2 regions of the Streptomyces sp. NPDC018029 genome follow, and region 1 is predicted to be linked to the other one. Evidence: riboswitches for the same ligand, from Rfam matches in the RefSeq annotation. Region 1 holds a riboswitch; the other holds the start of a gene.
What was found. A riboswitch is a leader RNA that binds a small molecule or an ion and turns the genes downstream of it on or off. The one in region 1 is predicted to bind thiamine pyrophosphate.
Positions count from the first base shown of each region.

Region 2: it holds a riboswitch for thiamine pyrophosphate, as region 1 does, so the genes downstream of both, thiC (phosphomethylpyrimidine synthase ThiC) here and thiO (glycine oxidase ThiO) in region 1, are expected to answer to the same signal.

Region 1 is NZ_JBIRFV010000009.1:23,465-27,630, reverse strand. Features, by position in the region: gene ACH4D5_RS26560 (Rv2175c family DNA-binding protein) at 1-153, opposite strand, end outside; gene ACH4D5_RS26555 (NAD(P)/FAD-dependent oxidoreductase) at 286-1,449, opposite strand; TPP riboswitch at 1,652-1,765, shown strand; gene thiO (glycine oxidase ThiO) at 1,763-2,971, shown strand; gene thiS (sulfur carrier protein ThiS) at 2,968-3,180, shown strand; gene ACH4D5_RS26540 (thiazole synthase) at 3,187-3,990, shown strand; gene pknB (Stk1 family PASTA domain-containing Ser/Thr kinase) at 4,165-4,166, shown strand, end outside.
Region 2 is NZ_JBIRFV010000004.1:190,739-194,904, reverse strand. Features, by position in the region: gene ACH4D5_RS13740 (YibE/F family protein) at 34-1,542, opposite strand; TPP riboswitch at 1,614-1,769, shown strand; gene thiC (phosphomethylpyrimidine synthase ThiC) at 1,762-3,588, shown strand; gene ACH4D5_RS13730 (hypothetical protein) at 3,864-4,166, opposite strand, start outside.

The sequences.
Region 1 (4,166 bases):
CGCCCGGTTCTCCCCACGGCGTACGGCGATCAGCTGGCCCTCCTTGACCAGCTGGCGCACGCGGGTCACCTCGACATCGAGCATTTCCGCGATGTCGGGGAGGTGCAGCCAGGCAGGGACAAGAGCGTCAGTCTTTGCGTCAATCTCGGTCACCGTCCCAGCGTATCTCTGGCCGGGGGCCCGCGACGGGTGGTGCTGCCCCGGCCGGGGCGGGGGCCGGACCTGTGCTCCACCGCGGGCCGGTGGGGGCTGGTCGCGCAGTTCCCCGCGCCCCTGGAGGGCCCGCTACAGTGCCGCCTTCTTCAGGGGAACCGAAGGGTCCGCCGTCAGCGTGGGGTCGAGGCGGGCGCCCCACTCGATCAGTCTGCGGCCCTGGGCCAGGTCCCGGGGGCGGCCCACCGCGAGGACCGCCACCAGGGCGCCCTCCCGCAGCCAGCACACCGACCAGGCCACACCCGTCGGGTCGCCGCGCCACACCAGCTCGTCCGCCGAGGCGTGGTGGCCCGCGTACTGCACGAAGCGGCCGAACTGCTCCGACCAGAAGTACGGCACGGGGTCGTACGCCGCGGGGGTCTCGCCGATGATGTTCGCCGCCACCGTGCGCGGGCCCTGCAAGGCGTTGTCCCAGTGGTGCACGAGCAGACGCTCGCCGTACCTTCCCGAAGGGAAGGAGGAGCAGTCGCCGACCGCGTACACGTCGGGCGCCGACGTGCGCAGGCCGTCGTCGGCCACGACCTCCCGGTGGCTGCCCAGCTCGATGCCGGAGCCGGTCAGCCAGGCCGTCGCGGGCCGCGCCCCGATGCCGACGACGACGGCGCCCGCGGGCAGCCGGGTCCCGTCGGACAGGACGACGGTGCCCGGTTCGACACGCTCCACGCGCGCGTGGGTGCGCAGGACCGCTCCGGAGTCGGCGTACCAGCCCGTCATGGGGGCCGCGACCTCCTCGGGCAGCGCTCCGGCGAGCGGCCGAGCGGCGGCCTCGACCACGGTGACGGAACAGCCCGCCTCGCGCGCGGCGGTCGCGAACTCCGCGCCGATCCAGCCCGCCCCGACGACCACGACGTCCTGCTGCTCGGCGAGGACCGGGCGCAGCCGCTCGGCGTCGTCCAGGGTGCGCAGGAGGTGGACGCCGGGGACTCCCTCGGTGCCGGGCAGCCGGATCGGTTCGGCGCCGGTCGCGAGGACCAGCACGTCGTACGCGAGGGGGCCATCAGCGGTGTCCAGCTCGTGGTCGGCGGGGCGCACGCCGGTGACCGCGCGCCCCAGGACCAGCTCGATGCCGAGCGCCTCGAAGTCGATGTCGAAGGCGGAGCCCTCCGCCTTGCCGAGCAGCACCGCCTTGGACAGCGGCGGCCTGTCGTACGGCTGGTGCGGCTCCGCCCCGACGAGGGTGACCGGGCCGGCGAACCCCTGTTCCCGCAGGGCCACCGCGGTCTGCACCCCGGCCATGCCGGCTCCGACGATGACGACGCGCCGCTCCGCGTGCCGCTGATTTCCGCTCTGCCTCTGCTGCTCGCTCACCCGATCACTGTAGGGCGGCGGCCCGTGGCGGCTTCAGATGGCTGCGGGGAGATCTCTGACACACCGTCACCGCCCATACCCGGACAGCTCCCCTACTGCCACGCGAAGCGACGGGCTAGGGTGGCCGGTGCAGAGCACTCGCGGGAGCCCGGGCGCACCGGGCTGAGAGGGAGGCTGGGACGGCCTCCGACCGTACGAACCTGATCCGGGTCATGCCGGCGAAGGGAGGGGCTGGACGCCCATGCATCCACGTACGACACCACCATCCGCCACCTCTGACGTCCTTGTCGTCGGAGGCGGCGTCATCGGCCTGGTCACGGCCTGGCGGGCCGCCCAGCGCGGGCTTTCCGTCGCGCTCGTCGACCCCGCGCCGGGCGGCGGCGCCGCGCAGGTCGCGGCGGGCATGCTGGCCGCCGTCACCGAACTCCACTACGGCGAGCAGACGCTGCTCGGCCTCAACGTCGAGTCCGCCCGCCGCTATCCCGCCTTCGCCGCCGAGCTGACCGAGGCGAGCGGGCAGGACCTCGGCTATCGCGCGTGCGGCACGCTCGCCGTCGCGCTCGACTCCGACGACCGCGCCCACCTGCGCGAACTGCACGCCCTGCAGCGCCGTTCGGGGCTGGAGTCCGAGTGGCTGAGCGGCCGCGAGTGCCGCCGTCTCGAACCGATGCTCGCTCCGGGCGTACGCGGCGGGCTGCGGGTCGACGGCGACCACCAGGTCGACCCGCGCCGGCTCGCGGCGGCGCTCGTGGTGGCCTGCGAGCGGGCCGGTGTGGCCTTCCACCGCGCGTGGGCCGAGCGCCTCTCGGTCGTCCGCGACCGGGCGTGCGGCGTCGTCCTCACGGACGGCACCGAGCTGGGCGCGGGTCTGACGGTGCTCGCGGCGGGCAGCCTCAGCGGGCGCCTCGGGGGCATGCCGCAGGACGTCCTGCCGCCCGTGCGGCCCGTGAAGGGCCAGGTGCTGCGGTTGACGGTGCCGAAGGCGTACGCGCCGTTCCTGAGCCGCACCGTGCGGGCCGTGGTGCGCGGCAGCCACGTCTACCTCGTCCCGCGCGAGAACGGCGAGCTCGTCGTCGGCGCGACCAGCGAGGAGCTCGGCTGGGACACCACGGTGACCGCCGGCGGTGTCTACGAACTCCTGCGGGACGCGCACGAACTGGTCCCCGGCATCACGGAACTGCCGCTGACCGAGACCCGCGCGGGCCTGCGCCCCGGCTCCCCCGACAACGCGCCGCTGCTCGGCCCGACGCGGCTCGCCGGACTCCACCTGGCCACCGGCCACCACCGCAACGGCGTCCTGCTGACGCCCCTGACGGGTGACGTCATGGCGCACGCCCTGACCACCGGTGAACTGCCGGACGTGGCGCGTCCGTTCACCCCGCGCCGCTTCGCCGGGCCCTCCCCCGTACCCCCACCCGCCACGCCGCACTTCACGGAGCAGCACGCATGAGCACGCCCTTCGCCGTTTCCGTCAATGGGGAAGCACGCGACGTGGCCTCGGGCACCACGCTCGAAGCCGTCGTGGCCACTCTCTCCTCGGCGCACTCCGGTGTCGCCGCCGCCGTCAACGAAACCGTCGTCCCGCGCGCGCAGTGGTCCACCACGACGCTCGCCGCGGGCGACCGCGTCGAAATTCTCACCGCCGTCCAGGGAGGCTGAAGCACCATGGCAGACGACCCCTTCGTCATCGGCGGGCTCACCCTCTCCTCGCGCCTGATCATGGGTACGGGAGGGGCGCCCAGCCTCGACGTCCTGGAGCGGTCCCTCATCGCGTCCGGCACGGAGCTGACCACCGTCGCGATGCGCCGCCTCGACCCGGGCGTCCAGGGCTCCGTGCTCTCCGTCCTCGACCGGCTCGGCATCCGCGTGCTGCCCAACACGGCGGGCTGCTTCACGGCCGGCGAGGCCGTACTCACCGCCCGGCTCGCCCGCGAGGCGCTCGGCACCGACCTGGTGAAGCTGGAGGTGATCGCCGACGAGCGCACCCTGCTGCCCGATCCGGTCGAGCTCCTGGACGCCGCCGAGACCCTGGTGGACGACGGTTTCACCGTCCTGCCCTACACGAACGACGACCCGGTGCTCGCACGGAAGCTGGAGGACGTGGGCTGTGCGGCGATCATGCCGCTCGGCTCGCCCATCGGCTCCGGGCTCGGCATCCGCAACCCGCACAACTTCCAGCTGATCGTGGAGCACGCGCGCGTGCCGGTGATCCTCGACGCGGGGGCGGGCACGGCGTCCGACGCGGCGATCGCGATGGAGCTGGGGTGTGCGGGCGTGATGCTCGCCTCCGCGGTGACGCGGGCGCAGGAGCCGGTCCTGATGGCCGAGGCCATGCGGCACGGGGTCGAGGCCGGGCGGCTCGCGCACCGGGCCGGGCGGATTCCGCGGCGGCACTTCGCGGAGGCGTCCTCTCCTGCGGAGGGCATGGCCCGGCTCGATCCGGAGCGGCCGGCGTTCGGGACGCCTTGAGAGGTGCGGGGCTCTGTTCGCTCGCGGCTGCCCCGCCGGTGGGGGCTCGGCGCGCAGTTCCCCGCGCCCCTGACGGGGCGCCCCGGCCCGTCGCCTGTCACAGCTCGGCTGCAGTCCGGCCGTGGGGAGGACCGGCCGGGACGCGGTGTCGGTGGCGGCTCGTAGACTCCCTGCGT
Region 2 (4,166 bases), on a different contig from region 1:
CGGGGCTTCGGACCCGTCGGCACCGCGGTCAGGTCACCGTTTGCGGCGGCGCCCCTTCCCGCCGCGGGACGGCCGAGCCCCACTCCCACGGCCCTCGGCACTGGTACCAGCACCAGCACCGCCGCCGGAACCCATACCGGCACCAGCAGCACCCGGACCGCCCCCGGACGTGCGGTCCGCCGAGACGACCAGGGCGGCCAGCGCGGTCGTCACCGGCACCGAGGCGACCAGACCGATCGAGCCGATCAGGGTGCGGACGATCTCCTCGGCGACCAACTCGCTGTTGGCCACAGTGCCCACACTGGACTGCGCGATCGAGAAGAGCAGCAGCAGGGGCAGCGCGGCGCCCGCGTAGGCGAGGACGAGGGTGTTGACGACCGAGGCGATGTGGTCGCGGCCGATGCGGATGCCCGCACGGTACAGGCCGCGCCAGCCCATCGTCGGGTTTGCCTGATGCAGCTCCCAGACCGCGGAGGTCTGGGTGACCGTGACGTCGTCGAGTACACCGAGCGAGCCGATGATGACGCCCGCGAGCAGGAGGCCGCTCATGTCGATGGACGGGTACAGGCCGTGAATGAGGCCGGTGTTGTCGTCCGTGTTGCCGGTGAGGGCGGCCCAGCCGATGAAGAGTGAGCCGAGCAGCCCGATCAGCAGGAGGGAGATGAGCGTGCCGAGTACCGCGACCGATGTGCGGGCCGTCAGGCCGTGGCAGAGATAGAGCGCGATCAGCATGATGGCGCTCGCCCCGATCACCGCCACCACCAGGGGATTCGAGCCCTGCAGGATCGCCGGCAGGATGAAGAACGTGAGCACCATGAAGCTGATGGCGAGCGCGACCAGGGCCATCACGCCGCGCAGCCGCCCCACCACGACGACGGCGAGCGCGAAGATGCCGGCGAGTAGCGCCATCGGGATCTTGCGGTTCACGTCGGTGACCGAGTACTGCAGCCCTTCGGGCGCCTTGGGCTCGTAGGCGACCACCACCTCTTGGCCCTGGCGCAGTTGCCGGGGCGAGTCCGGCTGGATGATCTCGGTGAAGGTGCGGCCCTTGTCCTTGCCGCTGCTCACCTCGATCGTCGCCTTCTTGCAGGTGCCCGTGGCCCGGGACTGCGCCGACTGGCCTTCCGGGGTGGAGGTGTCACCGGTCGGTGGGGGCTGCGAGGGGCTGAGCTCCTTGCAGGGCAGCTCCTGCACCTTCGTCACCTTCGCCGACTGCGTCTGCCGGTCGAAACCGACGCCGGTCCGCTCGTGCGAGGGCGTGCCGCCGGGCCAGAGCACCATGAGCCCCACGACCACCGCGGTGGCGAAGGGGATCAGGACCGCGGCGATGACCTTGCGCAGATGCTTGGAGACGGGCGCGGCCGGACCGTGGCTGTGGGAATGCCCGTGTCCGGACCCATGCCCGGGCCCATTTCCGTGCCCGTGCCCGGACCCGTTTCCATGCCCGGACCCATGCCCGGACCCATGCCCAGGCCCCTCCGGAGGCATCCCGGATGCGGGCGGCTGCGGGGGCGGCGGAGGAGGCGGCTCTGTGGTGGTCACTGACCGATCATCGCAAGAACGGAGGGGGCCCTCTGTTCAGCGCGGCCGACATGACGCTAGCGTGGAGCCACCTTTGCAATCGCGGGAGCTCGGAGCACCGGGCTGAGAGGGCGCTGACCTCCGTACGAAACGGCACGAAGAGTGCACGAAACGTACGGGATTCGCTGCGTCGACCGCCGAACCTGTTACCGGGTAATGCCGGCGTAGGGAGTAGGTCTCATGACCACATCGGACGCACGCACGCCTGCCTCCAGCAGCGACGAGAACGCCGAGAACGCTGAGAACGCTGAGAACACCGTCGCGGCTGACGGGGCCGGGAAGTCCATCGGCTGGCACAAGGCGTATGTCGAGGGTTCACGCCCCGACCTGCGGGTGCCGGTCCGCCAGGTGCACCTCACCAACGGTAAGGCCGTGACCCTGTACGACACTTCGGGCCCGTACACCGACCCGTCGGCCGAGACCGACGTCCGCCGCGGTCTGCCGCCGCTGCGGGAGAACTGGATCATCGCCCGCGGCGACACCGAGGAGTACGTGGGCCGGCCGCCCCGTCCCGAGGACGACGGCATCAAGCACACCTCGCCCCGCGGCGGGCTCAAGAACCTCGACGCGGTCTTCCCCGGCCGCCCCCGCCAGCCGCGCCGCGGCCGCCAGGGCCAGGCGGTGACGCAGCTGGCGTACGCCCGCCGCGGCGAGATCACACCCGAGATGGAGTTCATCGGGATCCGCGAGAACATGGACCCCGAGATCGTCCGGGAGGAGGTCGCCGCGGGGCGCGCGGTGATCCCCGCCAACGTCAACCACCCGGAGATCGAGCCGATGATCATCGGCAAGAAGTTCCTGGTGAAGGTGAACGCCAACATCGGCAACTCCGCGGTCACTTCCTCCATCGAGGAGGAGGTGGACAAGATGACCTGGGCCACCCAGTGGGGCGCCGACACGGTCATGGACCTGTCCACCGGCCGCAACATCCACACGACCCGCGAGTGGGTCCTGCGCAACTCCCCCGTGCCGATCGGCACCGTGCCGCTCTACCAGGCCCTGGAGAAGGTCGACGGCAAGGCCGAGGAGTTGTCCTGGGAGATCTACAAGGACACGGTCATCGAACAGGCCGAGCAGGGCGTGGACTACATGACGGTGCACGCGGGCGTACGACTTCCGTACGTCCCGCTCACCGCGCGCCGCAAGACCGGCATCGTCTCGCGCGGCGGTTCGATCATGGCCGCCTGGTGCCTCGCGCACCACAAGGAGAGCTTCCTGTACGAGCACTTCGAGGAGCTCTGCGAGATCCTCGCGGCGTACGACGTGACGTACTCGCTCGGCGACGGCCTGCGGCCCGGTTCGATCGCGGACGCCAACGACGAGGCGCAGTTCGCCGAGCTGCGGACCCTCGGGGAACTCAACACGATCGCCAAGCGTCATAACGTACAGACGATGATCGAGGGCCCCGGTCACGTCCCGATGCACAAGATCAAGGAGAACATCGACCTCCAGCAGGAGATCTGCGAGGAGGCGCCGTTCTACACGCTCGGCCCGCTGACCACCGACATCGCACCCGCCTACGACCACATCACCTCCGGCATCGGCGCCGCGATGATCGGCTGGTGGGGCACGGCCATGCTCTGCTACGTCACGCCCAAGGAGCACCTGGGCCTGCCCAACCGCGACGACGTGAAGACCGGCGTCATCACCTACAAGATCGCGGCGCATGCGGCGGACCTGGCCAAGGGGCACCCGGGCGCCCAGGACTGGGACGACGCGCTCTCGGACGCGCGCTTCGAGTTCCGCTGGGAGGACCAGTTCAATCTCGCCCTCGACCCGGTCACGGCACGGGAGTTCCACGACGAGACGCTGCCGGCCGAGCCCGCGAAGACGGCACACTTCTGCTCGATGTGCGGGCCGAAGTTCTGCTCGATGAAGATCTCCCAGGACATCCGTCGCCAGCACGGCGGTGATCTGGACTCGGACGACATCGCGGCGGGCATGGAGCAGAAGTCCAAGGAGTTCGCGGCAGCGGGCAACCGGGTCTATCTGCCGATCGCCGACTGAGAGCCGGTTTCGCCCGAGCCCTCTCACACCGTCGCGCTCCGAGCCCTCTCACACCGTCGCGCTCCGGGCGCCTCGGCGCCGTCGCGCGGGAGCAAGGCAGCGGACCGGCATCCGGCCGGTCAACTGCCCTGCTCCCGTGCGTACGGGGTGGTCGCGGACGTGTCGGTCCCACCCACCTGTCATTACGCCTCCGGCCTGCGCCGCCGCTCGCCGACAGCGGCGCGCCGAGGGCGGTGTCGAGCCTCATGGCCCGGCCCGGCCCGGCCCCGGCCCCGTTACTCCGGCTTGTGGTCGGGCCCGCCGAAATCGGGGCTGGAGAAGTCGGGGCTCGAGAAGCTAGGACGCGGCCCCGCGCTCGGGCCGCCGTCCGGGCTGCTGAACCCCGGCCGGTGATAGCCGAGTTGGGGCATGCGGCCGCTCGCCCCGGAGACCCCTGAGTTCGTCGACGGCGTGCGGGCCGCGGAGGCCCCGCCCGGTTCCGTCAGGGCCTCCCGCAGGAACGGCACGACGCCCCGCTCGAGGAGCGCCCGGCTCCAGTCCTCCCTGGCGCGGGTCAACTCCTCGTTCCGCTCGCCGTG